One region of the Microbispora sp. NPDC046973 genome, then DNA from elsewhere that is predicted to be linked to it. Evidence: predicted binding sites of a transcription regulator. Region 1 holds the regulator's gene; the other holds the start of a gene.
The links. Region 1 encodes LexA, which represses DNA repair genes until DNA is damaged. Its sites were predicted from a motif close to TCGAACANNTGTTCGA; they were not measured.
Positions count from the first base shown of each region.

Region 2: recA (recombinase RecA) is a predicted target of LexA. The motif match lies at 1,217-1,232, and genes of this name have one in related genera.

Region 1 is NZ_JBEYWQ010000008.1:168,211-182,625, reverse strand. Features, by position in the region: gene ABZ860_RS17915 (helix-turn-helix transcriptional regulator) at 1-274, opposite strand, end outside; gene ABZ860_RS17910 (hypothetical protein) at 473-1,138, shown strand; gene ABZ860_RS17905 (hypothetical protein) at 1,214-2,668, opposite strand; gene leuS (leucine--tRNA ligase) at 3,109-5,571, shown strand; gene ABZ860_RS17895 (cellulase family glycosylhydrolase) at 5,752-7,395, shown strand; gene lexA (transcriptional repressor LexA) at 7,485-8,201, opposite strand; gene nrdR (transcriptional regulator NrdR) at 8,633-9,097, shown strand; gene ABZ860_RS17880 (vitamin B12-dependent ribonucleotide reductase) at 9,218-12,124, shown strand; gene ABZ860_RS17875 (VOC family protein) at 12,348-12,701, opposite strand; gene ABZ860_RS17870 (helix-turn-helix domain-containing protein) at 12,958-13,182, opposite strand; gene ABZ860_RS17865 (NAD(P)H-binding protein) at 13,170-13,673, shown strand; gene ABZ860_RS17860 (alpha/beta hydrolase) at 13,746-14,415, opposite strand, start outside.
Region 2 is NZ_JBEYWQ010000022.1:128,607-143,021, forward strand. Features, by position in the region: gene recA (recombinase RecA) at 1-1,051, opposite strand, end outside; gene ABZ860_RS31985 (hypothetical protein) at 1,382-1,657, shown strand; gene ABZ860_RS31990 (ABC transporter permease) at 1,680-2,765, opposite strand; gene ABZ860_RS31995 (ATP-binding cassette domain-containing protein) at 2,762-3,640, opposite strand; gene ABZ860_RS32000 (transcriptional regulator) at 3,633-3,941, opposite strand; gene ABZ860_RS32005 (hypothetical protein) at 3,938-4,369, opposite strand; gene ABZ860_RS32010 (DUF3046 domain-containing protein) at 4,581-4,775, opposite strand; gene ABZ860_RS32015 (VOC family protein) at 4,855-5,343, opposite strand; gene ABZ860_RS32020 (DEAD/DEAH box helicase) at 5,471-10,549, shown strand; gene ABZ860_RS32025 (M15 family metallopeptidase) at 10,744-11,427, opposite strand; gene ABZ860_RS32030 (ROK family protein) at 11,444-12,619, opposite strand; gene ABZ860_RS32035 (sugar ABC transporter substrate-binding protein) at 12,834-14,165, shown strand; gene ABZ860_RS32040 (sugar ABC transporter permease) at 14,178-14,415, shown strand, end outside.

The DNA.
Region 1 (14,415 bases):
TCGCGGCCGGCGTGCCGAGCTCCGGCGCCGAATTCCCGCCGAGCTCCGGCGCGCCGAACCCGGGTGTCGAATCGTCTGCCCGATTCGTGTCGGAGGCCGGTGCGAGGATCCGGCGGATGACGGCCAATTCCTCCTTTTTGAACGCGCGTCGACCCATTTCGCACCGTGACAGCGTCGGTGTCGACATTCGCACCCCCTGTCGGCTGACCTCCTTCGCGAGCTCCCGCTGCGTCATCCCCGCCGCCTCCCGCGCCCGCCGGACCTCGTCGGCCACCGTCTCCGTCACGTGTTTTCACCCCTGCTGTTTCCGGTTTTCACGCCTGCGTTTCCGCTGGTGGGTGCGCTTTCTGGGTTTCATCGATTTCAGCAGTGAAAATACCTGTTGCAGGTGATCGTGACGTACATAATCGCATCAGTCCGGTTGATTCCGGCTAATGACCCGCATTCCGTACGCCATACGAAAGGCTTCCACGTGAGACCTGCCCTCGCAGTCCAGACTCCGGTGACGCTCGCGCTGGCGGCGGTGCTCTGCCTGCCCGCCGCGGCAGACGCGGCCGCGGGCGCCAGGAGCGACGCGCAGACCGCCGCCCGCACCGCGACGGCGCAGACGAAGCTGTTCGTCCGCTACGCCGCAGGCAGCACCTGCACGGTCTATCTCAACTACCCCAAGCCCGGGGTCGTCGCGAACACGACCTTCACCATCCCCGCGGGGCGCCACCTCATCTGGCGGTACAACGTGGACGGCGAATGGGCCCTCGTCTCGGACCCCGGACGCGCACACGACGCATTCCCCTGGTGGGGCTTCACCCGGCGTGACTGCATCGGCAAATCGGTTCCCCAGCAGGACTATCCGGCGGGCCAGCCGGTGCCGGACAGGATTCAGGAGGGCCGGAGCAACGTCTCGCCCTCGGGATGGCGCCCCGTCGGCTTCACCCTGCCCCCGGCGCGGATCGTCGAGCAGCGCAGGCTCGTGACCCGGAACGCCACCCTGCGCGACGAGGCCAACTTCGTCATCGGCAACGTCCTACCGGGGTGGCACGTCCACGTCAGCGACAAGCGCCGGTCGCAGGGGCACTGGGTCTACGTGTTCGTGCCCAACGCCCAGCGGTGGGGATATGTGGAGGCGACGGCCCTGTAGGAGGCTCGGAGCGGATCCGCCGCGCCGGTGCGCAGGCCCTGCCCGCGCACCGGCGTCGCACCGCCGGGCTCACGGTCAGCGGAGAGGCTTGATCGACCGGAAGACCGTGTTGATGTCGGGGAGCAGGTCGTCCTTGAGCTGGGGCACGGCCATGTAGACGATCGTGGGAAGATCGGCGCCGGTGTTCACGGCCGCGACCACGACCGTGGTGGTCGCGCCGTCGGCGGTCACCTTGTAGGCGGCGGCCAGGCCGGTGAGGTTGTTGCGCGCCAGGCGCTGCTGGGCGACCTTGGTGACCTTGTTGTCCTTGGGGAACTGGGTCTGCCGCGCCCGGAACATCACGGCGCTGACGACCGGGCTCAGGTTGTCGGGTGTGGTGTACTTCACGGCCAGCGACTGCGCCAGCGGGCCCGACATCACCACGGCGAACTCGCGCTTGCCCTTCGTGGTCATGCCGGCCGGCACGTACTGCCTGCTGGTGAAGCCGTACGTCGCCTTGATCTGAGCCGGGTCGGCGTCGGCCTGCCAGGGGCCGCCGAGCTTGGGCAGCGTGATGCGGCCGGCGGTGTCGGTGAGCACGCCGCTCACGGGGGAGGCCGTGCCCTTGTAAACGGGCAGCCGTGACGACGTCTGCGCCTGCGGCTTGGTCGTGGCGCCGGACTTGACGGGGGAGGGCTTCGCGGACGTCGCCGCCTCGGCCGCGTCGCCGGAGCTGAGCGGCCCGGCGGCGAACGCCCACACGAGCACCCCGACGAGCGCGGCGACGACCGAGGCCACCAGTGCGTACAGCCAGACCGGCCGGCCGGGCTCGTCCTCCTCGTACTCGTCGATGGCCTGGTAGTTCTCCCCGAACACCGTGTTCCACAGCTCCTGCTGCCGGTGCGCGGGAGGCGTCTTGGGCCCGCTGATCTGTCCCGCCGTCACGAACGGCCGGTACGGGTCCTCCGGCTGGGGAGGCGGCGGCGGGGCGGACGCCGGCGGGGCGGCGGAGGCGGGCGGGGCGGACTCGGCGTACGAGCGGACCGAGGGAGTGAAGGGCGCGGAGGGCCGGGAGTGGTCGGGGCCGCCCGGGAAAGCGCCCCCGTGCGGGCCGGTCTGCCCATGCCCCTGGCTCTGCCCCTGCCCCTGGCCCTGCCCCTGTCCCTGGGCCTGTCCCTGGCCATGTCCCTGGCGCCGGCCCTGGTCCTGACCGGGGCCCGCGGGCCCCGGCGTGCCGTACCTCGGCGCGGGGCCGCCGAAACCCTCCGAGCCGCCGAAACCCTCCGCGTTTCCGAAACCCTCTGCGGTTCTGAAACCCTCTGGGCCGTTGAAGCCGTCCGGAGTGTTGAAGGCGGGGAAGGGCCGGCTCGGAGCCGTGCCGGAAGGCTGGCCCGCCATGGTCGCGGTCGCGTCCGCGGACTGCTGCGGCGCCCCGTCGACGAAGGACCGGACGGTCGGGGTGAAGGACGAGGGGGGAGGCATCTCGGGCCAGGCCGGCGGGATCTCCGGCCACGCCGGCTCCCGCTGGTGTTCGCTGCGGTCCGTGGGCACGGTACCTCCCGAGATCATGCCCGAATTGGGGGTGCCTGGCATGATCTCATGCGAGCCGGGGGCTGCCGCAGCGAAACCGCGGAATGCCTCGCGGAACTGCTCACCTGTGGGGTCGGTGGGCGGGTCCTGCATCGGCAAATCCGCGGGCGGGAATGAGTTGGCCACGGCAGCACAGTAGGGGAATGGACATAAGAGCCCACAACGGAACTATCACCATCGGATATCACGCTTTGACACACGAGGTCAGCCCGGAAGATCGATCCGCGTCCCGGTTGCGGTCTGCGCTACGCTTGACACGCGTGCCGCCACCCTGCTGAGCGGGCAGCCGTCTCGGAGCGCGAGAGCGCGGAGACCGTGGCTGCCTCGGACCGTGACGCAGGGCCCTGCCCCCGGCGGGCGCAATCATCTGTGTGATTCCAGCCGCCTGGCGAGGAGTGGAAGTGGACGAGCCGGTGTACGACCCGCAGGCGCTGCAGGCCAAGTGGCTGCCGCGGTGGGAGGAGCTGAACCCCTTCGCGGCGGTCGAGGACCTCGCGGACACCAGGCCGCGCAAGTACATGCTCGACATGTTCCCCTACCCCTCAGGCGACCTCCACATGGGGCACGGCGAGGTCTTCGCGATCGGCGACGTCGTCGCGCGCTACTGGTTCCAGAAGGGTTACAACGTCCTGCACCCGATCGGGTGGGACTCCTTCGGCCTGCCCGCGGAGAACGCGGCCATCAAGCGCAACGCCCACCCCGCCGAGTGGACGTACAAGAACATCGACACCCAGGCGAACTCGTTCAAGCGGTACGCCATCTCCTTCGACTGGTCGCGGCGCCTGCACACCAGCGACGCGGAGTACTTCCACTGGAACCAGTGGCTGTTCACCCGCTTCTACGAGCGGGGCCTGGCCTACCGCAAGGGCGGCCTGGTCAACTGGTGCCCACAGGACCAGACCGTGCTCGCCAACGAGCAGGTCGTGGCGGGCAAGTGCGAGCGCTGCGGGGCCGACGTCATCCGCCGCGAGCTGACGCAGTGGTACTTCAAGATCACTGACTACGCCGACCGGCTGCTCGACGACATGGCGCAGATCGAGGGCGGCTGGCCCGAGCGCATCCTCACCATGCAGCGCAACTGGATCGGCCGCTCCACCGGGGCCGACGTCCAGTTCCGCATCGAGGGCCGCGACGAGCCGGTCACCGTCTACACCACGCGCCCCGACACGCTGTACGGCGCGACGTTCTTCGTCGTGGCCGCCGACGCCCCGCTGGCGGAGGAGATCGTCTCTCCGGAGCAGGCGGAGGCGCTGGCCACCTACCGCGCCGAGGTCGCCAAGCTCTCCGACATCGAGCGGCTGTCCACCGAGAAGGAGAAGACCGGCGTCTTCCTGGGCACGTACGCCATCAACCCGGTCAACGGGGAGCGCATCCCGGTCTGGGCGGCCGATTACGTGCTGTCCGACTACGGCCACGGCGCGATCATGGCGGTGCCCGCGCACGACCAGCGCGACCTCGACTTCGCGCTGAAGTTCGGCCTGCCGGTCAAGGTCGTCGTGCACACCGGCCTGGCCGACCCGGGCGAGACCGGCGTCGCCACCCCTGGTGAGGGCACGCTGGTCAACTCCGGCCCGCTGGACGGCCTGACGAAGACCGAGGCGATCCAGAAGATCATCGAGATCCTGGAGGGGCGCGGCACCGGCAAGGCCGCGGTGAACTACCGGCTGCGCGACTGGCTGCTGTCGCGGCAGCGGTTCTGGGGCACGCCGATCCCGATCATCCACTGCGTGGACTGCGGCGAGGTCCCGGTGCCGGACGACCAGCTCCCGGTCACGCTGCCCGACCTGCGCGGCGCGGCCCTGCAGCCGAAGGGCGTCTCGCCGCTGGCCGCGGCCACCGAGTGGGTCAACGTCGCCTGCCCGAAGTGCGGCGGCCCCGCCCAGCGGGACACCGACACGATGGACACCTTCGTCGACTCGTCGTGGTACTTCCTGCGGTACTGCGATCCGCACTTCGAGGACGGGCCGTTCGACGTCGAGAAGGTCCGCAAGTGGGGTCCGATCGACCAGTACGTCGGCGGCGTCGAGCACGCCGTGCTCCACCTGCTGTACTCGCGGTTCTTCACCAAGGTCCTGTACGACATGGGCCTGGTCGGCTTCACCGAGCCGTTCCTGCGCCTGCTCAACCAGGGCCAGGTGATCAACCGGGGCAAGGCGATGTCGAAGTCGCTGGGCAACGGTGTGGACCTGGGCGAGCAGATCGACGCGTACGGCGTGGACGCCGTCCGGCTCACGATGATCTTCGCCGGGCCGCCGGAGGACGACATCGACTGGGCAGACCTCTCGCCGGCCCATTCGAAGAAGTTCCTCGCCCGCGCGTTCCGCGTCATGGCCGAGGCCGGTGCGGCGTCCGCCCCGGGGATCGACTTCTCCGGCGGCGACGTCGAGCTGCGCAAGGTCACCCACCGGACCATCGACGAGGTCACCAAGCTCGTCGAGGGTTACCGCTTCAACGTCGCGGTGGCCCGCATGATGGAGCTGACCACGGCCGCCCGCCGGGCGATCGACGCCGGGCCCGGCGCGGCCGACCCGGCCGTACGCGAGGCCGCCGAGACCCTGGCGATCATGCTGTCGCTGATCGCGCCGTACGTCGCCGAGGAGGGCTGGGAGCGGCTCGGGCACGCGCCGTCGGTCGCCAAGGCCGGCTGGCCCGAGGCCGACCCGGCGCTGCTGGTCCAGGAGTCGGTCACGGCCGTGGTGCAGGTGGCGGGCAAGGTCCGCGACCGGCTGGAGGTCTCCCCGGACATCTCCGAGGCCGACCTGCAGGCCCTGGCCCTGGCGTCGGACAAGGTCCGGCCCTACCTGGACGGCGAGCCGCGCAAGGTGATCGTGCGGGCGCCGAAGCTCGTCAACATCGTGCCCTGACGGGACGTTGACGATCGGCTGGCCTACCGGACAAAATTACGCCCGAGCCACAAACTAGTCATATCGATGTAGGCGTGCGGTCAGGGCATGCCGCGACCACCACCGCTCCGGCGGTGGTCTGGGGTGCGCGCCTGACCGTATGGCTCGCCGTCGGCGTGCGCCCCGCGTGGGAGGCACGTCTTGTTCAGACGAATTCTCGGCGGGCTGGCGACAGCCGCCGCGATGGCGGCGACCGTTCTCGTCGTCACCGGGTCGCCGGCGAACGCCGCCGGCACGGGCACCGGCTACTTGCACACCAGCGGCAACAAGATCGTCGACAGCACCGGCGCCACGGTCCGGCTGACCGGCATCAACTGGTTCGGCATGGAGACCGACAACAAGACCTTCCACGGGTTGTGGGCGAACAACCCGTGGAAGAGCCAGCTCGACCTCATGGCGAGCCTCGGCTACAACACCATCCGGGTGCCGTTCTCCGACGACGCGCTGAAGCCGGGCGCGCAGGCGACGAGCGTCAACACCTACTCCAACCCCGACCTGATCGGCCTGTCCCCGCTGCAGATCCTCGACAAGGTCGTGGACTACGCCGGCCAGAAGGGCATGCGGATCATCCTCGACCGGCACCGCCCGACCAGCGCGGGCCAGACGGCCCTGTGGTACACCTCGGGCGTCCCCGAGTCCACCTGGATCAGCGACTGGAAGTCACTGGCCCAGCACTACGCCGGCAACACCACCGTCATCGGGGCCGACCTGCACAACGAGCCGCACGCCGACGGGACCAACCCGAACGCGACCGGCTCCTGCTGGGGCTGCGGCGACGAGTCCCGCGACTGGCGTCTGGCGGCCGAGCGCGCGGGCAACGCGATCCTCTCCGTGCAGCCCAACTGGCTGATCTTCGTCGAGGGCGTGAGCTGCCCGAGCGGCGGCCTGTCCAACGTCTGGGACAACGACACCAGCAACGACGAGGACTGCGGCTGGTGGGGCGGCAACCTCACCAAGGCCGGGCAGTACCCGGTGCGGCTGAACGTGGCCAACCGGCTGGTCTACTCGCCGCACGAGTACGCCACGTCGGTCTACCACCAGGCGTGGTTCGACGACCCGTCCTACCCGGCCAACATGCCGGCCATCTGGGACAAGTACTGGGGCTACCTGTACAAGCAGAACATCGCGCCGATCATGGTGGGCGAGTTCGGCACCACACTGGCCAGCAACACCGACAAGATCTGGCTCCAGGAGCTCATGAAGTACATGGGCAGCGGGGTGAACGGCATGTCGTTCACCTACTGGTCGTGGAACCCCAACTCGGGTGACACGGGCGGCATCCTGAAGGACGACTGGGCGACGGTCGACCAGGCCAAGCAGAGCATCATCTCGCCCTACCTGATCCCGCCGACAGGCGGCAACCCGACGCCGCCGGTGTCGCCCTCGGCCTCGCCGAGCGTGTCCCCGTCGGTCTCGCCGTCGGCGTCTCCCTCCGTGTCTCCCTCCGCGTCGCCGTCCGCGTCTCCCTCGTCGCCGGGCGGGAAGACCTGCACGGCCACGTACAAGATCGCCAATCAGTATCCCGGTGGTTTCCAGGGCGAGGTCACGGTGAAGGCGGGGTCCTCGGCCATCTCGGGCTGGACCGTGAAGTGGGCCTTCCCGAACGGTCAGAGCATCAGCCAGCTCTGGAGCGGCACGCTCAGCGCGAGCGGGTCCAACATCACGGTGACGAACCTGTCCTACAACGGCGCGCTGGGCGCCGGGGCCTCGACGACGTTCGGCTTCAACGGCAGCTGGTCGGGCACCAACGGCGTTCCTTCGCCCGTGAGCTGCACCGCCTCCTGACGGCTGACCGGACACGGCACAGCACAAGCCCGGCGCTCTCGTGAGCGCCGGGCTTGTCCCTGTGCGGCGTCCGGAACCGGCGGGCCGCGCTACAGCTTGCGCAGGACGGCCGTGACCTTGCCGAGCACGGTGGCCTCGTCACCGGGGATCGGCTCGTAGTTGGGGTTGTGCGGCACCAGCCACACGTGCCCGTCCTTGCGCTTGAACGTCTTCACGGTGGCCTCGCCGTCGATCATGGCGGCCACGATGTCGCCGTTGTCGGCGACCGGCTGCTGCCGCACCACGACCCAGTCGCCGTCGGCGATGGCGGCCTCGATCATCGAGTCGCCGGAGACCTGGAGCAGGAACAGCGTGCCCTCGCCCACGAGCTGCTTGGGCAGCGCGAACACGTCCTCGATGCTCTGCTCGGCGAGGATGGGGCCACCGGCCGCGATGCGGCCGACCAGCGGCACGTAGGCCGCGGTGGGCCGGTTGAATCCGGACTCCTCCTCGGATGTGGCGTCCGGGTCCACCCACAGCACCGGCTCGCCCGGCAGCCGGACCTCCAGTGCCCGGGGCCGATGCGGATCACGCCGGAGGTAGCCCTTACGCTGGAGCGCCGTGAGCTGGTGCGACACGCTGGAGGTGCTGGTCAGCTGGACCGCTTCCCCGATTTCCCGCATGGACGGCGGATAACCGCGCTGCTGGACCGAGTCGCGGATCACCTCGAGGATCTTCCGCTGCCTGGGGGTGAGGCCAAGCGAGTCGCGCCTGCGAACCGCGAGGTCGCTGACGCCATCCGCTTGCTCACTTCGGTCACTCACGATGCCACCTCTCAATCCGTGTTCCTCATGTCGCACAGAGCGACCGTACCGCGATTCAAGATCACCGTCAAACAATTGTTCGATATCCAGCGAAATCGCCGATCTCGCCGTCCACCTCATCGTACGGGAGTTCGATCGATCCCGTGTTCGATTTACCCGATCTTCTCTGGTGGCTGTACGCCCAGGTCAGAAGCCCTGCGGAAATCGGCAGGGAAAGGCGCGTAAAGGGCGTATTGGCCAACGGCTGGGGCAGGTGATGCCGTCGTGACCGGAGGCGCGACACGCGCGCCGAACAGGCACTTCCTCGCCCAAGGCCGGTTCGACTTGCGTTCAAGGTCGGGCACTTCTACGGTTGGACCACAACATCTAGTAGTCACACCGGTGTAAGTTCACCACACCTTGTGTTCGGGATGTGCGTTCAGGGAGGCGATGAAGTGCACTGTCCGTTCTGTCGCCATCCGGACACCCGGGTCGTGGACAGCCGTGCGGCCGAAGACGGGGCGGCGATCCGCCGCCGGCGCACCTGCCCCGAGTGCGGGCGCAGGTTCACCACCCAGGAGACCGTGCTGCTGATGGTGAGCAAGCGCAGCGGGGTCACCGAGCCGTTCTCCCGGGAGAAGGTCATCGCCGGCGTGCGGCGGGCCTGCCAGGGACGCCCGGTCGGCGAGGACTCCCTCGCCCAGCTCGGGCAGCGCGTCGAGGAGAGCATCCGGGGCACCGGCGCGGCCGAGATCGCCTCACACGAGGTGGGCCTGGCCATCCTGGGCCCGCTCCGCGACCTCGACGAGGTGGCCTACCTGCGCTTCGCGTCGGTCTACCGCAGCTTCGAGACGCTGGCGGACTTCGAGGCGGAGATCGAGCGGCTGCGCGCGGCCCACGGCCCGGAGGGTGAGGAGTAGGCGCCTTCCGGGGGGCCGGGACGAGGCGGGCGGCGGCGCGCGACGGCGCGGCGCGACGATGAGGTTGTAACGAGCGTGGTCCGAAAGAGGGGCTCCACCGGGCCCTGGGAGGGGGAAGTCATGACGGAGACCGTGAGCGGCACCGTATCGGGCGTGGGGGGCAGGCCGGGTAAGCGCCCGCGCAAGGGCCTGAAGATGAAGCGCGTCTTCACCACCCCCGGTGTCCACCCGTACGACGAGGTCCGCTGGGAGCGGCGCGACGTCGTGATGACGAACTGGCGAGACGGCTCGGTCAACTTCGAGCAGCACGGCGTGGAGTTCCCCGACTTCTGGTCGGTCAACGCGGCCAACATCGTCACCACCAAGTACTTCCGCGGGGCGGTGGGCACCCCGCAGCGCGAGTCGAGCCTCAAGCAGCTCGTCGACCGGGTCGTGGGCGTCTACACCAGGACCGGCGTCGAGAACGGCTACTTCGCATCCGAGGAGGACGCGGAGATCTTCGACCACGAGCTCAAGCACGCGCTGATCCACCAGATCTTCAGCTTCAACTCCCCGGTGTGGTTCAACGTCGGGACCCGCTCGCCCCAGCAGGTGAGCGCCTGCTTCATCCTGGCCGTGGACGACACGATGGAGTCGATCCTCGACTGGTACAAGGAAGAGGGCGTGATCTTCAAGGGCGGCTCCGGCTCCGGGGTCAACCTCTCCCGCATCCGCTCGTCCAAGGAACTGCTGTCCAGCGGCGGCACGGCCAGCGGCCCGGTCTCCTTCATGCGCGGCGCCGACGCCTCCGCCGGCACCATCAAGTCGGGCGGCGCCACCCGCCGGGCGGCCAAGATGGTCGTCCTCGACGTGGACCACCCCGACATCGAGGAGTTCATCGAGACCAAGGCGCGCGAGGAGGACAAGATCCGCGCGCTGCGCGACGCCGGGTTCGACATGGACCTCGGCGGCAAGGACATCGTGTCCGTCCAGTACCAGAACGCCAACAACTCCGTGCGGGTCTCCGACGAGTTCATGCGGGCCGTCGAGGCCGGCGGCTCGTTCGGCCTGCGGGCCCGGCTGACCGGCGAGGTCATCGAGGAGGTCGAGGCCCGGTCGCTGTTCCGCAAGATGGCCCAGGCCGCCTGGGAGTGCGCCGACCCCGGCGTGCAGTACGACGACACGATCAACGACTGGCACACCTGCCCCGAGACCGGGCGCATCACGGCCAGCAACCCCTGCTCGGAGTACGTCCACCTGGACAACTCCTCGTGCAACCTCGCGTCGATCAACCTGCTGAAGTTCCTGCGCGACGACGACTCCTTCGACGTCGCGACCTTCGTGAAGATCACCGAGCTGATCATCACCGCCATGGACATCTCGATCACCTTCGCTGACTTCCCGACGCAGAAGATCGCCGAGACCACCCGGGCGTACCGCCAGCTCGGCATCGGCTACGCCAACCTGGGCGCGCTGCTGATGGCGACCGGCCACGCGTACGACTCCGACGGCGGCCGCGCCATCGCCGGGGCGATCACCTCGCTCATGACCGCCGTGTCCTACCGCCGCTCGGCCGAGCTGGCCGGGATCGTCGGCCCGTACGACGGCTACCAGCGCAACGCCGAGCCGCACAAGCGGGTCATGCGCAAGCACGCCGCGGCCAACGACGACCTGCGCACGCTCGACGACATGGACAAGGCCCTGCACGCCGAGGCCACCCGGCAGTGGCAGGAGTGCCTCAAGCTCGGCGAGAAGAACGGCTACCGCAACGCCCAGGCGTCGCTGCTCGCCCCGACCGGCACCATCGGCCTGATGATGGACTGCGACACCACCGGCATCGAGCCGGACCTGGCGCTGGTGAAGTTCAAGAAGCTCGTCGGCGGCGGCTCGATGCAGATCGTCAACCAGACGATCCCGCGGGCGCTGCGCCGGCTCGGCTACCTCGAGGAGCAGGTCGAGGCCATCGTCGAGTACATCGCCGAGCACGGCCACGTCGTGGACGCCCCGGGCCTGCGGCCGGAGCACTACGAGGTGTTCGACTGCGCGATGGGCGAGCGGGCCATCGCTCCGATGGGCCACGTCCGGATGATGGCGGCCGTCCAGCCGTTCCTGTCCGGCGCGATCTCCAAGACCGTGAACCTGCCCGAGTCGGCCACGGTGGACGACATCGAGCAGGTCTACCTGGAGGGCTGGAAGCTCGGCCTCAAGGCCCTGGCCGTCTACCGCGACAACTGCAAGGTCGGGCAGCCGCTGTCGGTCGCGAAGAAGACCTCCGAGGAGGTCTCCGAGGAAGCCGTCGAGAAGGAGCCGATCGTCCAGGTCGTGGAGGTCGCGCGGCCGACCCGGCGGCGGATGCCGAACCAGCGGCCGAGCACCACCACCCGCTTCACGGTGGGCGGCGCCAAGGGCTACATGACCGCCTCGTCCTACCCCGACGACGGCCTGGGCGAGGTCTTCCTCAAGATGTCCAAGCAGGGCAGCACGCTCGCGGGCGTGATGGACGCCTTCTCCGTGGCGATCTCGATCGGCCTCCAGTACGGCGTGCCGCTCGACACGTATGTACAGAAGTTCGTCAACATGCGCTTCGAGCCGGCGGGCATGACCGACGACCCCGACGTCCGGATGGCGCAGTCGGTGATGGACTACATCTTCCGGCGGCTCGCGCTCGACTACCTGCCGTACGAGGACCGGGCCGCCCTGGGCATCTTCTCCGCCTCCGAGCGGGCCGCGCAGCAGCGCGGCGAGGACCCGGCCGCGCTCCAGGACGTGGACACCGCCGCCCTGGCGCAGTCTGCGCCCATCGAGAGCGGGCAGTCCGCGCCCATCGAGAAGGCGTCGTCCATCGAGGCCAAGCCCGCCGAGGGCCCGTCCAACGGGCAGGTCGCGCCGGTGGCGGTGCCGGAGCCGCGCCGGGTCGGCGCCTCGCTGGAGAGCCACCAGGGCCGTACGGCCGACGCGCCGCTGTGCATGACCTGCGGCACCAAGATGCGCCCGGCCGGCAGCTGCTACGTCTGCGAGGGCTGCGGCAGCACCAGCGGCTGCAGCTGAAAACGGGCGAAAAGCGGAACGCGATAGCCGGGCAAGCGCTCAGACGAGGCGCGGATAGATGAACAAAGGTGGTCTCCTCCGGGCCGTGGCCCGGAGGAGACCACCGTCACGGTCGTCCGTACGACGGCTGACACGGCGAGCGCCTGGCTTCCTGGGAGGCCAGGCGCTCGGTGCTGTCACCTGGAGCTTCGACCGGACGAGGGCCGGTGGCGGGCGGCTGAGGTCAGGCGGGCTGCCACAGCTCGACTCGATTGCCTTCGGGATCGGTGACCCAGCCGAATCGGCCGACACCCTCCATGTCCTGCGTCTGTTCGGCCACGTCCGCTCCCTTGGCGCGTAATTGCGCGAGCATCGCGTCCAGGTCGCGGACCCGGAAGTTGAGCATGGCCTGCTGGGTGCGGGACCCGAAGTAGTCGGTATCGGACTCGAACGTCGCGAACACCGTCGGGCCGGCTTCCTGACGCCACAGGCCGTTCTCGTCGGCGTCCAGGCCGAGGCATTCGCGATACCAGGCGCCCAGGGCCACCGGGTCGGCGGCCCGCAGGAAATATCCACCTATTCCAAGCACACGTTCCATAGCGCCATCCTGCCAGGCCGGGAATCGGGCGGGCCGGCGCTACGGCATCGCCGCTCGGCGAATTTCATCTCGATCTCGGGAGAACCCGTGATGTCTTTCCCGGCCGGACCGGTCTTCCGCGAGTTCATACGCGTCGCGCGCCTCGAGGACTTCCGGCAGGTGTGTCCGTGACCAGGCGCAGGAGGCCGCCATGGGCTCGCGCAGGGAATGGCCGAGCGGCGTCAGTTCGTAGTCGACGCGGGGAGGCATTCCGGCGTTAGGCCGTGCGCTCCACCAGGCCGTCACGCTCCATCGCCCGGAGCGTTTCCGTGAGCACTTTCGGAGTGATGCCGCGCAACGGGATCTGCAATTCGGAGAAGCGCCGGGGACGGGACTCCAGGCAACGGATAATCCGTCCCGTCCATTTGTCGCCGATCCGGATCAGTGGGCTTTCCGAGGCATGGCAGTGCGCGAACATGTCGGGATCGAGTGTCTGTCGCACGCCGGCCGGCCGTCGTACGGCAGCCGGACAGGCATCGGGATCTGGCGAGTGAGGGCGTGAGCGTGGTCGCCGGAGACGTGACCCGGGCGGACAGCGTCGCGGCGGCCGCCGCACGGCACGACGCGGCGGTCGACGTCGCCGTCCGGCTCGACGTCCCCTCGCGGGAGTTCTTCACTGAGGCGGCGCACGCCCTGGTCGACGGTCTCGGGCGTGCCGGAGTCGGCCGGCTGGTGCTGCTCGGCATCGGGACCACGCTCGAGACCGCACCCGGGATGATGCTCCAGGACGCTCCCGGCTTCCCGGTGGAGCACCGGGAGTTCTCCCTGGGGCATGTGGCGCAACTCGACGTGTTGCGCGCCGCGGACACGGCGATCGACTGGCTGGTTCTGGCCCCGCCGCCGGTCGTGCTGGACGACGGCGCGACGGAGTTTCATCGCTGTGCCGTTCGGGTCCCAGGAGCAGATCAGCCGGACCCTCGGGGTCCTCGGTGACCTCAACAGGTCCGGCTGATCTCACCCGGGACGCGAGGGGGCCGGTGCGTGTGCCGGCCCCCTTCGTGTTCTTCAGACCGTCGCGGCCATGCGGTCCAGACCCGCCACGATGACGTCCACGAACGCGGCGGGGTCCTCGAACGGCAGGCCGTGGCCGCCGGGGACCGTCACGAGTTCGGCGTGCGGGATGAGCCGGGAGAGCTCGCGCTGGTGGTGCGGCGGCACGATCCGGTCGTCGGCACTGGAGACGATCAGCGTCGGCGCGGTCACGTGTGGAAGCAGCTCCGTGATGTCGACGGCGATGTCGGCCTGGGCCTGCCTGGCGAACCCGTCCTCCGCGCCGTTGAGCATGGCCGTGAAGGCGGCGGCGGCCTGCTCGAAGTCTTCGGGCGAGCGGGCGCGCAGCGTGGCATCGCCCATGGCGGTGAACTGGAGCAGCCGGGCCAGCAACTCGCGGTCGGCCCGCATCAGGCGGATCCACAAATCCATCTGGAAGGCCATCCACGGGTCGGTCCTGGCCCATCCGGCGTGCGCGGTCAGCGACAGCACCTTCTCCGGCCGGGTGCCGGCCGCCGCCAGCGCCACGACGGCCCCGAGCGAGTGGCCGACCAGGTGGAACCGCTCCAGGCCGGCGTGCCCGGCCGCGCCGAGCACCTGGGCCACCAGGTCCTCCACGTGGATCGGGCCGCCTCCGTCGACGGTCGCGCCCGAGCCGGACAGGTCGGGGGCGACCACGGTGAAG
Region 2 (14,415 bases), on a different contig from region 1:
AGGTGGGGGCGGGCGGCGCCGCCGGAGCGGCGGGGGGCTCGCTCGGCGTGTCGAGCCGCGGCCCGACACCGAGCTTCTCCTTGATCTTCTTCTCGATCTCGTTGGCGATGTCGGGGTTGTTCTTCAGGAAGTTGCGGGCGTTCTCCTTGCCCTGCCCGAGCTGGTCGCCCTCGTACGTGTACCAGGCGCCGGCCTTGCGCACGAACCCGTGTTCGACGCCCATGTCGATCAGCCCGCCCTCACGGGAGATGCCGATGCCGTACAGGATGTCGAAGTCGGCCTGACGGAAGGGCGGGGCCATCTTGTTCTTGACGACCTTCACCCGGGTCCGGTTGCCGACCGGCTCGGTGCCGTCCTTGAGCGTCTCGATCCTGCGCGCGTCCAGCCGCACCGACGCGTAGAACTTCAGCGCCTTGCCACCCGTGGTGGTCTCGGGGCTTCCGAACATGACGCCGATCTTCTCGCGGAGCTGGTTGATGAAGATGGCTGTGGTCCGGGTCTGGTTCAGCGCGCCGGCGATCTTCCGCAGGGCCTGCGACATGAGGCGGGCCTGGAGACCGACGTGGCTGTCGCCCATCTCGCCCTCGATCTCGGCCTTCGGCACGAGGGCCGCCACAGAGTCGATCACGATGATGTCGACGGCGCCGGAGCGGATCAGCATGTCCGCGATCTCCAGTGCCTGCTCACCGGTGTCCGGCTGAGAGACGAGCAACGCGTCGACGTCGACGCCCAGCTTCTTGGCGTACTCGGGGTCGAGGGCGTGCTCGGCGTCGATGAACGCGGCGATGCCGCCGCCCTTCTGGGCGTTGGCCACGGCGTGCAGGGCGACCGTCGTCTTACCGGAGGACTCGGGGCCGTACACCTCGACGATCCTGCCGCGGGGATAGCCGCCGATGCCGAGGGCGACGTCGAGAGCGATAGAACCGGTGGGGATGACCTCGATCGGGGCGCGCGCGTCGTCTCCGAGGCGCATGACGCTGCCCTTGCCGAACTGCCGCTCGATTTGCGCGAGGGCGGTCTCAAGGGCCTTCTCGCGGTCGTTGATTGCCATTGGATGCCCCCTGGAGGGTGTCGTCTGCTCGGTCACCGAAAAGCTACGGGGTGCCACCGACATTTTCCGGAGCTTCCCGCACACCGCCCCGAGAGGTGGGCCGGGAGCCTGTCGCGCCCCGGCGACCTGACGGCGCGCACCCCGGCGGCGACCAGTCCAATATAGCCGAACGACTGTTCGATCACATGCCGGAACCGCCCACGAGCCCGGGACGAAACGGCGTCCCGACCGCGCCGTTACATTCCCGGGCGTTACTCTGCCATGGTTGCCAGCGCGCTGACCTGGGACGATCCTTGTGTCAAAGCTGGATCTCCCCGCTGGAGGGGCCACGTGACGGGCACCGGCGACTACGGCGGACAGCGCCTTGCCCGCCTTGAGGCGCTCGCGGCGCGGCTCCCCGAGCACGGTCTCTCCGCGCGGCTGCTCGGCACGGACGATCCGGTCCTGTCCGTCTGGCACCCGGGCACCGGCAGGCAGACGATCGTCTTCGCGACGCCCGCCAAGGAAGGCTGGATGTTCCTGTGGGCACCGGGCGGCCAGGAGAGCGCCGACGACCCCGGCCGTGCGGCCGAACTGATCGGTCGGACGCTCTCCCGGCCCCCCTGATCCTCCGCCGGGGCCCCGGCCGTCAGCGTACGACCTCGCCGAGCTTGACGCGGGCGCCGGTGCGGAGCACCGCCCGCCGGTAGACGCGGGCCGCGCCCAGCAGGACGGCCACCACGGCCACGACCATGAGCGCTCCGGCGATGAGGATCTCCCCCAGCGGCACGTCGACGGCCGCCGTACGCACGGGCATGACCATCGAGGAGAACGGCGGCACGAACGACAGCACGCGCGCGACCGTGCCCGTCGGCTCGACGGCGGCGAAGTAGGCCGTCAGGTAGGTGAGCATCATGAGCATGGTCATCGGCGTCAGGACGGTGTTGAGCTCCTCCTGCCGCGACACCAGGGAGCCGAAGGCGGCGGCGAGCGCCGAGAAGAAGGCGTAGCCCAGCACGAACCAGACGACCGCGCTGACCACGATTCCCCCCATTCCGGGCGGCAGGTCGGCCATGAAGCCGGTCGCGGACGACGCCGCCAGACCGGCGGCGATGACCACGACGAGGTTGACCAGCCCCAGCGAGCCCAGCCCGGCGATCTTGCCGCCCAGGAGCTGCCAGGGACGCACCGAGGTGAGCAGGATCTCCACGATGCGGCTGCCCTTCTCCTCCACCACGCCCATGGCGACGAACATCGAGGAGTAGATGAGCAGGAAGAACAGCACCATCACGATCAGTGTGGCGATGCCGGTGCGCACGCCCTGGTAGCGGGCGTCCGCGCCGACGGACTCCACCGTCAGCGGCGTGATCGTGAGGCCGGCCGCCTTGATCTGGGCGTCGCGGTGGGCGCTGTCCAGGATCAGCCCCAGCCGCTGCTCGAGTTCGCCGTTCGCGAGGACCTTGCTCCCGTTGACGAGGGCCGCGTCGATGTCCCCGTCGACCACGGCCTTCCGCGCGGCCGCCTCGTCCGGCCAGCGGGAGTACGCGAGCTGGGCCGCGGGAGGGGGCGCGGCGCCCACCACGCCCACGTCGTAGGTGTCGTCGCCGCCGAGGACCTTGGGCAGGAACGCGAGCGCGGCCACCAGGACCGCGCTGACCGCCAGACTGATCAGGTACGACTTCGTCCTGATGCGCGTGCGGATCTCCCGCTGGGCGACCAGCCACAGGCCGTTCATGCCACCGCCTCCCTGAAGATCTCGGCCAGCGTCGGCTGCCTGCGGCCGAAGTGCTCCACCCTGCCCGCCCCGATCGCCGTACGCAGGATGTCCTGGTCGTCGCCCGCCTCGCACAGCAGGACGTCGCGGTCGCCCTCGCGGGTGAGCTCGCCGGGCAGGCCGTCGGCCCAGCCGGGTGCGGCGTCCCTGACCACGACCCGCAGAACCCCGCGGCCCTCCCGCTCGCGCAGCTCGCCGACCGGTCCGTACGCCACCATGCGGCCCGCCGAGATGATGCCGACCGAGTCGCAGAGCCGTTCGACCAGGTCGAGCTGGTGGCTGGAGAAGATCACCGGCACACCCGCGGCGGCGCGGTCCTTGAGCACCTCCGCGAGCGTGTCGACCGCCAGCGGGTCGAGGCCGGAGAACGGCTCGTCGAGGATCAGGACCGCCGGCTCGTGGACGAGCGCGACGGCGAGCTGCACCCGCTGCTGGTTGCCGAGCGACAGCGCCTCCACGGCGTCGTCGCGCCGCTCGGCCAGGCCGAGCCGTTCGATCAGGGCGGCGGTGGCCGAGCGCGCGGCGGCGGGGGCGAGCCCGTGGAGCCTGCCGAAGTATTCGATCTGCTCGGCGACCTTCATCTTCTGGTAGAGGCCGCGCTCCTCCGGCATGTAGCCGAACGTGCGGCGGTCGTCGTACGTCACCGGGCGCCCGTCGAGGCGCACCTCGCCGGAGTCGGCGTCGAGCACGCCCATGACGATCCGCATCGTCGTCGTCTTGCCCGCGCCGTTGGCGCCGACGAACCCGAACATCTCACCCGGCCGTACGCCGAAGCCCACCCCGTCGAGGGCGGTCTTGTCTCCATAGCGTTTGCGTAGGCCGTCGATCTCAAGCACGGGGGGTCGCCTCCACAATTCGTCGCAGAACGTCCATGTATGTCTCGAAGGCCGTACGTCCCTGGTCGGTCAGGGAGAGCCAGGTGCGCGCCCGCTTGCCGACGAAGGTCTTCTCCACCCGGACGTAACCGGCCTCTTCGAGCGTGAGGATGTGCTTGCTGAGCAGCGAGTCGCTGACCTCGATGGTGTCGCGGAGGAAGCGGAAGTCGGCCTTGTCCGCCGCGGCGAGGGCCGCCATGATCGACAGCCGCACCGGCGCGTGGATGATCTCGTCGAGCTCGTGGCGCGGGTGGGCCGTCATCGGTTCCTCATCAGGCGGAGTCCGCCGTACACCAGGGGCAGCCGGGCGAGCACCGACAACGCGACGAGCACCGCCGTCCAGCCCGCCGTGGGCCGGTCGGGCAGCAGCCAGACGCCGACGACGAACGGAACCATCATCGTCACCACGTACGCGGCCGAGACCGGCCCGTTGATCCGCTTCATCAGCCGGTCGTGCACCCGCAGCCGGGCCCAGTACACGCACAGGGCGACCGTCAGGACGATCCACCCGAGCCCGGCGATCAGCGGCAGCGGATAGCCGCCGAGGAACATCGCCGGCCAGTAGACCATCGTGGCCAGCCCCACGAACAGGTACGCCCGTCCGGGCCCGCGCGAGGAGTGCCGGACCCGCCGCCCCACGCGCCCGATCTCCTGGAGAGCCTCATCGGGAGTGAAGTGATCTCCGCTCATGTGCTTCCTCCGTGTTCATCCGCTAAACACGCTAGCAAGCACTCAACCGACGTTCAAGTGGTTGCCATAGACGACGGACGACATGAGCAAGGGACGGAGTGGCACGTGACGGGATCACACCGCCGCGATCACGGAGTGGAGCCGGCGAAGACCGCCGCCGAGCGGGAGCCGCCGCGCCGGGACGGTCTGCCGGCGGGCGGGAGAGGGGGTGTCAGCGCAGCCTGGGATCCACGTCGACCTCCTGGCAGACGGCCTGCCAGACCTGCTTGGCCGCCACGCCCTCCGCGAGGGCCTGCTCGACCGTTCGCCCGCCGAGCCCGGCGATCACGTAGTCCTTCGCCCACGACTCCGCGTACGCCTCCCCGAAGTGGCGGCGCATCCTGTTCCAGAAGTCTGTGAGGCGCATGCGTTCAGTATGACGCCGCGGCCCTGATGCACGTCCCGGCCTCGGCGCCGCGAGCGCTTCCCGCCCGCAGGAGACGGCCTCACATGACGCGGGTGCCGTACATCTCGCCGAGCGGGTCGGCGAGCAGTTCCAGGCGGGCGCCGTCCGGGTCCTGGAAGTAGATCGAGCTGCCGCTCTCCACCTGGTACGGCACACCGGCGGCGTCGAGCTTGCCGCGCAGGCGCTCCCACGTGGCCCGCTCCACGGAGATCGCGATGTGGTGGAGCCCGCCGAGGACCTCCTTGTACGGCTCCAGGTCGAGGCCGGGGAGGTCGAAGAACGCCAGCAGGTTGCCGTTGCCGATGTCGAAGAAGAAGTGGTTGGACCCGCGGTAGTCGCGGTTCTCGAATATCTCGGTCAGCGGGAACTCGAGGAGCTCGTGGTAGAAGCGGATCGTCCGCTCGACGTCAGACGAGATCAGCGCGAAGTGGTGCAGACCCCTCGCACTGCTGGCGGCACGGCGCTCGCTCAGGTAGCGCTCGCGGATCCGCGCGCGCTGCGCCTCGATGGCCGCGTAGTCGATTTCCATACTGAGGAAGACTGTCCCATCAGTGGCATCTCATGCCATCCGGGGTCAGCGGGATGGCGGCGCGGCGTTTTCTGTCGGTGGGGCGATGCATGATGGGCAGGTGGGTGCGCTCGACGGCTTCAGCCCGATGACCAGGGAGTGGTTCACCGGCGCCTTCGCCACGCCGACCGCCGCCCAGGAGGGCGCGTGGTCGTCGATCGCGCGGGGCGAGAACACGCTCGTGGTCGCCCCCACCGGGTCGGGCAAGACGCTCGCGGCCTTCCTGTGGGCCGTCGATCGCCTCGCCGTCGAGCACACGACGGGCCCGGCCTCGGCCGGAGACGTGGCTGCGCGGCAGGAACGCGACGGCGCCTCCGCGGCGGGACTGCTCAGCGGTTCCGAGCCGGGGCGGCAGAGCGATCGGCAGGGCGATCGGCAGAGCGGCCGCCGCGGTGCGCGACGCGGCCGGAAGGACGACCGGGAGCCGCCCCGGCCCTGCCGGGTCGTGTACGTCTCCCCCCTGAAGGCCCTGGCGGTGGACGTCGAGCGGAACCTGCGGGCCCCGCTCACGGGCATCCGGCAGACGGCCCTGCGGATGGGCCTGCCCGCCCCCGACATCTCGGTGGCGATCCGCTCCGGGGACACCGCGGCCGAGGACCGGCGCCGTTTCGCCGCCCGGCCCTCCGACATCCTGATCACGACGCCCGAGTCCCTGTTCCTGATCCTCACCTCTCAGGCGCGCGAGGCGCTGCGAGGCGTCGACACCGTGATCGTGGACGAGGTCCACGCGGTCGCGGGGACCAAGCGCGGGGCGCACCTCGCGCTGACGCTGGAGCGGCTCGACGCCCTGCTGCCCGCTCCGGCCCAGCGCATCGGGTTGTCGGCGACCGTACGGCCGGTCGAGGAGGTGGCGACGTTCCTCGGCGGGTCCCGCCCGGCCACGGTCGTGCAGCCGCCCTCCGAGAAGGTCATCGAGGTCGACGTCGTGGTGCCGGTGGAGGACATGACCGAGCTGGCGCCGCCTCCGCCCGGCGCCGACGGCGAGTCGCCCGAGCACCGGAGGAGCATCTGGCCGCATGTCGAGGAGCACCTGCTCGACCTGATCGAAGCCCATCGGTCCACGATCGTCTTCGCCAACTCCCGGCGCCTGTCGGAGCGCCTGTGCACCCGGCTCAACGAGCTCGCCTGGGAACGGCGGACCGCCCCCGAGCCGGGCGGGGGTCCGAGCCCGGGCTTGGGAGATCCGGCTCACTGGTCGGACGCCTTCGAGGAGTTGCACGCGCAATGGTCGGACCGGCGCGAAGGCCCTGACGCCCAGGGCGGGGACGCGCGGCGGGCCGGCGCGGTCATGCCGTCGGAGATGATGGCCCAGGCGGGGGCCTCGGGCGGCGCGATCCCTGAGGTGGTGCGGGCGCATCACGGCTCTGTCTCCAAGGAGGAGCGGTCCCAGATCGAGGAGGCGCTGAAGTCGGGCCGCCTGCCCGCGGTGGTCGCCACCTCCAGCCTGGAGCTGGGCATCGACATGGGGTCGGTCGACCTGGTGGCCTGTGTCGAGGCGCCGCCCAGCGTGGCGAGCGGCCTGCAGCGCATCGGACGCGCCGGGCACCAGGTCGGGGCGGTGTCCCGCGGCGTGATCTTCCCCAAGTATCGGGGCGACCTCGTCCAGACGGCCGTCGTGGCCGAGCGCATGCGGACGGGGCAGATCGAGGAGATGCGCTATCCGCGCAACCCCCTCGACGTGCTGGCCCAGCAGATCGTCGCGATGACCGCGCTCGACGAGTGGACGGTCGACTCGCTGGAGGCGCTGGTGCGCCGGGCCGCGCCGTACGCCACGCTGCCGCGCGGCGCGCTGGAGGCGACGCTCGACATGCTCGCCGGGCGCTACCCGAGCGAGGAGTTCGCCGAGCTGCGGCCGCGCATCGTCTGGGACCGGGTGACGGGCACCCTCCAGGGCCGTCCCGGGGCCCAGCGCCTGGCGGTGACGAACGGCGGCACCATCCCCGACCGCGGGCTGTTCGGTGTGTTCCTGGTGGGCGACAAGGCGTCGCGCGTGGGCGAGCTGGACGAGGAGATGGTCTACGAGTCCCGCGTCGGCGACGTGTTCGTGCTGGGCGCGACCTCGTGGCGGATCGAGGACATCACCGCCGACCGGGTCCTGGTCTCCCCCGCCCCCGGGCAGCCGGGCAAGCTGCCGTTCTGGCACGGAGACGCGCCGGGCCGGCCCGCCGAGCTCGGGCGGGCGATCGGCGCGTTCCTCCGCGAGCTGTCGGCCGCCGGGGCGGGCGGCCGGGGCGACGGGGCGTCGGCCCGCGAGCGGATCCGCGCGGCGGGGCTCGACGACTACGCCGTCGGCAACCTGCTCGCCTACCTGGCCGAGCAGCGGGAGGCGACGGGCTATGTGCCCGACGACCGCACGCTCGTGGTCGAGCGGTTCCGCGACGAGCTGGGCGACTGGCGCGTGGTGATCCACTCCCCCTTCGGGGCGCGGGTCCACGCCCCCTGGGCGCTGGCCATCGGGCGGCGGCTGCGCGAGCGGTACGGCGTCGACGTCCAGGCCGTCCACTCCGACGACGGCATCGTGCTGCGCGTGCCCGACACCTTCGAGGACGCGCCGACCGACGTCGCGGTGTTCGACGCCGAGGAGATCGAGCAGGTCGTGATCGAGGAGCTGGGGGGCTCCGCCCTGTTCGCCTCCCGGTTCCGGGAGTGCGCCGGCCGCGCCCTCCTGCTGCCCCGCCGCTCGCCCGGCAGGCGCAGCCCCCTGTGGCAGCAGCGCCAGCGGGCGGCCCACCTGCTCGGCGTCGCGAGCAAGTACGCCGGGTTCCCCGTGGTGCTGGAGACGATGCGCGAGTGCCTGCAGGACGTCTTCGACGTGCCAGGCCTGGTGGAGCTCATGCGGGACGTCGCCGCCCGCCGGGTGCGGGTGGTCGAGGTGGAGACCTCCCAGGCGTCCCCGTTCGCGGCGTCGCTGCTGTTCAACTACATCGGCGCGTTCATGTACGAAGGTGACGCGCCGCTGGCCGAGCGGCGGGCGCAGGCGCTCGCCCTCGACACCGCGCTCCTCGCCGAGCTCATGGGGCAGGCCGACCTGCGGGAGCTGCTCGACCCGGATGTCGTCGCCGAGACCGAGCGGGAGCTGGCGCGGCTGGACAGGCCGCTGCGCGACGCCGAGGACCTCGCCGACCTGCTGCGCTCGCACGGCCCGCTGCTCGCCCAGGACGTCTCGATCCGCGAAGGAGATCCGGGCTGGCTCGCCGACCTGGAACGGGCGCGCCGGGCCATCCGGGTGCGCGTGGCGGGCCACGAGCAATGGGCCGCCGTGGAGGACGCATGGCGCCTGCGCGACGCGCTCGGGGTGCCGTTGCCGGTGGGCGTCCCGCACGAGTTCCTCGAACCGCCCCTCGCAGGCGGGACCGCCGGGACGGGCCGGGCCGCCGCCCCCGATCCGCTCGGCGACCTGGTCGCCCGCCACGCCCGCACTCGTGGGCCGTTCTCCTCCGGCACGGCCGCCGCGCGCTTCGGCGTGGGCGTCGCGGTGGTGGACGAGGCGCTGCGCCGTCTCGCGGCGGCGGGCAGGGTGGTCGCGGGCGAGTTCCGCCCCGGGGGCCGGGGCGAGGAGTGGTGCGACGCCGGGGTGCTGCGGCTGCTGCGGCGCCGGTCGCTGGCGCGGCTGCGCAAGGAGGTCGAACCGGTTGCCCCGGAGACGCTGGCGGCGTTCCTGCCCGCGTGGCACGGCATCGTCCCGCAGAGCCTCACGCCGACCGGCGGCGGCCAGGGCGGGAACGGCGGCCCGGCCGGGCTCGCGGGGCCCGGCGCCCGCACGGGTCCGGTGCGGCAGGAGGGCCATGGCCCGGCGCGGGCCATGGACGCTCTGATCACGGCGATCGAGCGGTTGCAGGGGGCGGCCGTCCCCGCTTCCGCGCTGGAGTCGCTGGTGCTCCCCGCACGAGTGCCCGGATACTCCCCCGCCCTGCTCGACGAACTGACCTCGTCCGGGGAGGTCGTCTGGGTGGGCCAGGGCTCCCTGCCCGGCGGCGACGGGTGGGTCGGTCTCTACTTCGCCGACACCGCGCCCCTGCTGCTCCCCACTCCGGCGGAGATCACCGTGACTCCGCTGCACGAGCAGATCCTGGAGATCCTGAGCGGTGGCGGCGCGCTGTTCTTCCGCGAGCTGTCCAACCGGGTCGCGGCGGCGGCGCTCGGCGACCGGGTGCCGCCCCTGTCCGGCCCGGACGCCGCCACGGCCCGCCGGGCCAGAATCCTCGGCCGCGCCGAAGCGGGGCCGGATGGGGCGGCGGGTGTCGCGGGTGCGAGCGCCGGGCCGGACGAGGCGGCGGGTGTCGCGCGTGCGAGCGCGATGCCGGACGACACGACGCTCGCGGCGGCCCTGTGGGACCTCGTCTGGGCGGGCCGGGTCACCGGCGACACGCTCGCCCCGCTTCGCTCGACGCTGGGCACCGGGCGGCCCGCCCACCGGCCGTCGGCGACCAGGCGCCGCCGCGCGGTGCTGCCGACGAGAAGCGGCCCGCCGACCGTGAGCGGCCGATGGTGGCTGCTGCCCTCGCCGTCGCCCGACGCCACCCAGCGGGCCCACGCGCAGGCCGAAGTCCTGCTGGAGCGGCACGGCGTGCTTACGCGGGGCGGCATCACGCCCGAGCGCCTGCCGGGTGGCTTCTCCGCCGTCTACCAGGTGCTGCGCGCGTTCGAGGAGAGCGGCCGGTGCCGCCGGGGCTACTTCGTCGAAGGTCTGGGCGGGGCCCAGTTCGCCCTGCCGGGCGCGGTCGACCGTATGCGCGCCATGTCCTCCACGCCTCCCCCTCCGGCCGAGGACCTGTGGTCGATCCCCGCCCCGCCGCCGCCCCGCCGTGCGGTCGTGCTCGCGGCGACCGACCCGGCCAACCCGTACGGCGCGGCCCTGCCTTGGCCGGACCGCACGGACGACGTCACCCACAAGCCGGGCCGCAAGGCGGGCGCGCTGGTGGTGCTGGTGGAGGGCGCGCTGATCCTCTACGTCGAGCGCGGCGGGAAGACCCTGCTCTCGTTCGGGCCCGAGGAGGACCTGAGGGCTGCCGTGCAGGCCCTGGCGGTCGCCGTCAAGCGGGGAGCCCTGGGGAAGCTGACGGTCGAACGGGCCGACGGCGCCGCCATCACCGACTCACCGCTCGCGGCCGCGCTCGAAGCCGCGGGCTTCCACCCCACGCCCCGCGGCCTGCGCATCCGCGCCTGACGCCACCCTTCCGCCATTGGTTCAGCACAGGCCCATCCGTCCTCCGCCACCGAGTCCAGCCGGTCGGCGGGGTGCCGTCATCGCCGCCACGCCGGCACGGGCGGCCGTGGTGGCGGCGGGGTGCCGTCATCGTCGCCACGCCGGCGCGGGTGGCCGTCGTCCTGCCCGGCCCCGCACCGTCGATCGGGCCGTCCCTACAGCTCGACGGGGCCGTAGATGGCGGCGGGGGCGCGGCGGGTCATGGCCCAGTAGCGGTCGCCGTACGACCAGTGCCACCACTCGGTCGGGTAGTTGACCAGCCCGGCCGCCTCCAGGGCCTTACGCAGGACGTCGCGGTTGCGCCGCGCCTCGGCTCCCACGGGGGCGTCGGTGTAGCACGCGCCGCCGCTCTGCTCAGGGGTCGCGTTGACCGCCGTCCCCATGTCGAGCTCCACCCCGTCGTCGTCGCACAGCGTGAGGTCGACGGCCGCGCCCGCCGTGTGTGGGGCCACCTCGATCGGCGAGACGTAGCGGCTCGCGGCGACGTGCAGCTCCGCGCCCGTCATCCGGGGGAACGCCGCCCGCAGCTCGTCCTTGTACTCCTCGAAGTATTTCGTCTGCAGCGCCGGCGGGCGGTAGCCCTCGACCACCACCAGGTTGCACCCGGCGGGCAGGTGCTCCTGGGCCTCCTCCAGACGGGCGAGCAGGCCCTCGCGCAGGTGGGCGTAGGCCCCGGCGGGGTCGGCGAGCCGCCCGTCCACCCGCAGCCGCCCCCGTACGTCGCTCAGCTTCTCGCCGCACTCGTCCACGCCGATCGAGGTCACGAGGGGATCGGAGATGAGCACCGGCCCCTCGGCGAGGCCGGGCACGGTGGAGCGATCACGCGGAGAGTCGGGCATGAGGATCAACCTACCGTCAGACGGTGTCCGAAAAGACCTCTTCGCGCGCTCGGTCCAATGCCGCGACGATCGCACCCATAAGAACGGGATTGCCCTCCACTCCGGTCGCCACCACCGTGGGACGGCTCGGACACACCCGGGCCACCGCCTCCTCGACCCGCTCCGCGAGGTGAACGCCGCCGGCCCTGCCCACGGCGCCGCCGAGCACGACGAGTCCCGGGTCGAGGACCACGGAGACCGCCGCGACCCCGACCGCGAGCCGTCCGGCCAGGTCTTCGACGAAGGCCTCGTTGCCGGCGTCGACGGCCGTACGGATGAGGTCGGCCACCTCGGCGTCCCGCATGTCCGCGGCGTCGAGGCCGTGCGCGCGGGCCAGGTTCCACAGCGCCTCTCCTCCGACGAGGCGCTGGAAGGAGCCGGTCTGCGGCGCGGTGACCGCGCTCGGCAGCGGCTCCCCGGGAACGGGCAGCCAGCCGATCTCGCCCGCGCCGCCGGTGATGCCGCGGTGCAGCCGGCCGCCGAGCATGACGCCGAGGCCCTGGCCGACGCCGGTCCACAGGATCACGAAGTCGTCGGCGCCCCGCGCGGCGCCGTACGTCTGCTCGGCGAGGGCCGCCAGGTTGACGTCGTTCTCGATGATCACGCATTCGCCGAGCAGGGTGCGCAGCCCGGCCAGGATGCCGACGTGCCAGGTGGGCAGGTCGACCGAGTAGCGCACGTCGCCGGTGAGCGGGTCGACCACTCCGCGGGTGCCGATGACGAAGCAGCGCAGCCGGGTGAGTTCGATCCCGGCCGTCCCGCAGGCCCGCTGGACGGCCTCGTGGACGATGCCCACCGGATCGCGGGCCTCGCTCGGGTCCACGGTCACCTGGGCGACGACCGTGCCGGTGATGTCGGCGACGGCGGCCGTGACGCTGTCCGGCAGCACCTCCAGCCCGGCGACGTACGCGCTGGAGGGATTGACCCCGTAGAGCGCGGCGTTGGGGCCGCGTCCGCCGGGACGCTCCCCCGCGGCCGTGACCAGCCCGCGCGTCTCCAGCCGGGCCAGGAGCTGGCCTGATGTGACCTTGGACAGCCCGGTAAGCTCTCCCAACTCGGCCCTGGTCAGCGGGCCTCTGGAGATGAGGAGTTCCAATGCCGCGCGGTCGTTGATCTGCCGAAGCAGCCGAGGCGTACCCGGTCGTTGAGGCACCGGCTGGTTCCCCTCTCGTCACGATCCGCTAACGCGGTCTTTTTTATAAGAAAGTTTCTTGTTAGTTTATCGCCAGCCAGCCCGGAGGCAACCGATAGCCTCGGGACGCCAGAGCGCCGACCGAAAGGAGAGCGCCTTCCAGCAGGTGAGCGGCCCGCCGACACCCCCCACGAGGCGCACCCCCGACGCGAAGCCGGGAAGGGAGAGACCCATCGTGAAGATCGTGAAGATCGCGGTCGCGACCACCGCGACCGCTGCCCTGGCCCTGGGACTCGCCGCTTGCGGAAGCGACGACTCCGGAAGCACGACCGCCCCGTCGGCTTCCGCCGCCGCGAGCGGTCCGAAGTTCGCCGGCCAGACCCTTACCGTGTGGCGACTCGGTGCCCCCACCGACGTCTTCACCAAATACATGGACGACCTGAACGCCAAGTTCAAGGAGAAGACCGGCGCCGAGGCGAAGGTCCAGTGGATCCCCTGGCCCGACGCCCAGAAGAAGTGGACCACCGCCCTCGCCGGCGGCGAGGGCCCGGACGTCACCGAGTTCGGCAACGACCAGGTCGCCGCCTGGGTGGCGCAGGACGCGCTCGCCGACATCACCGACGCCGTCAAGGGCGACGCGGAGCTCCAGCAGATCCCGCAGAACCTGTGGAGCTACGAGACGATCGACGGCAAGATCTACGCCGTGCCGTGGGGTGGCGGCACCCGCGCCGTGCTCTACCGCAAGGACTGGTTCGACAAGCTCGGCATCGAGGTCCCCAAGACCTGGGACGACCTGGTCGCCGCGGCCAAGAAGATCGTGGACAAGCAGGGCAAGGACGTCGACGGCTTCGCCTTCAACGGCGGCTCCGACGCGAACATGTCCCTGTCGCCGTTCGTCTGGTCGGCGGGCGGTGACTTCGCCAAGTTCGAGGGCGGCAAGTGGGTGGGCCAGCTCACCCAGCCGGGCTTCAAGGAGGGCTTCCAGTTCTACACGGACCTGGTCGCCAAGGACGGCGTGTCCGGCAAGGGCCGCCTGACGCAGAACTCCGTCGACATCGCCCAGCGCTTCGCCGCCGGCAAGGTCGGCATGTACGTCACCGGTGGCTGGGACATCGCGGCCATCAAGGAGCAGAGCAAGGGCAAGGTCGACGAGTCGAAGATGGGCTTCTTCTCGCTGCCCGCCAAGGACGGCTCCGGCCCGGCCCCGGCCTTCCAGGGCGGCAACGACATCGCCGTCTGGAAGGACGCCAAGAACCCCGAGCTCGCCCTCGAGTACGTCAAGCTCGCCGCGGGCAAGGAGTTCGGCGTCCGGTACGCCAAGGAGGGCGGCCTGCTCCCGCTCTACCCCGACGCGCTCCAGGAGCTGGGCAGCGACCCCGCCCAGAAGCCGTTCACGGACACCTTCAAGGTCGCCAAGGGCTTCCCGGCCAGCCCCAACTGGGCGGAGGCCAACGACACCAAGGCCGTGCTGCAGAACGCGGCGCGTGAGGTGATCGAGGGCAAGAAGAGCGTCGACCAGGCTCTGACGGACGCGAACACCGAGCTTGAGACGATCCTCAACCAGTAGATCATGACTCACATGTCAACCCTCGCCCGGGGCGGAGCCGACACCTCCGCCCCGTCGCGGCGCAGTCGCAAGCGGGCGCGCAGGCCGGGGCTCTCCCCGAAGGCCGTCCCGTACGTCCTGCTCCTGCCCGGCTTCCTCGTCATCGCGGTGCTGCTGCTCTACCCGCTGTACCAGATGGTCGAGATGTCCTTCCACAAGGTCGGGCTCCGGCAGATCAAGGCGGTCAACCCCGCGCCCGCCGACTTCGTCG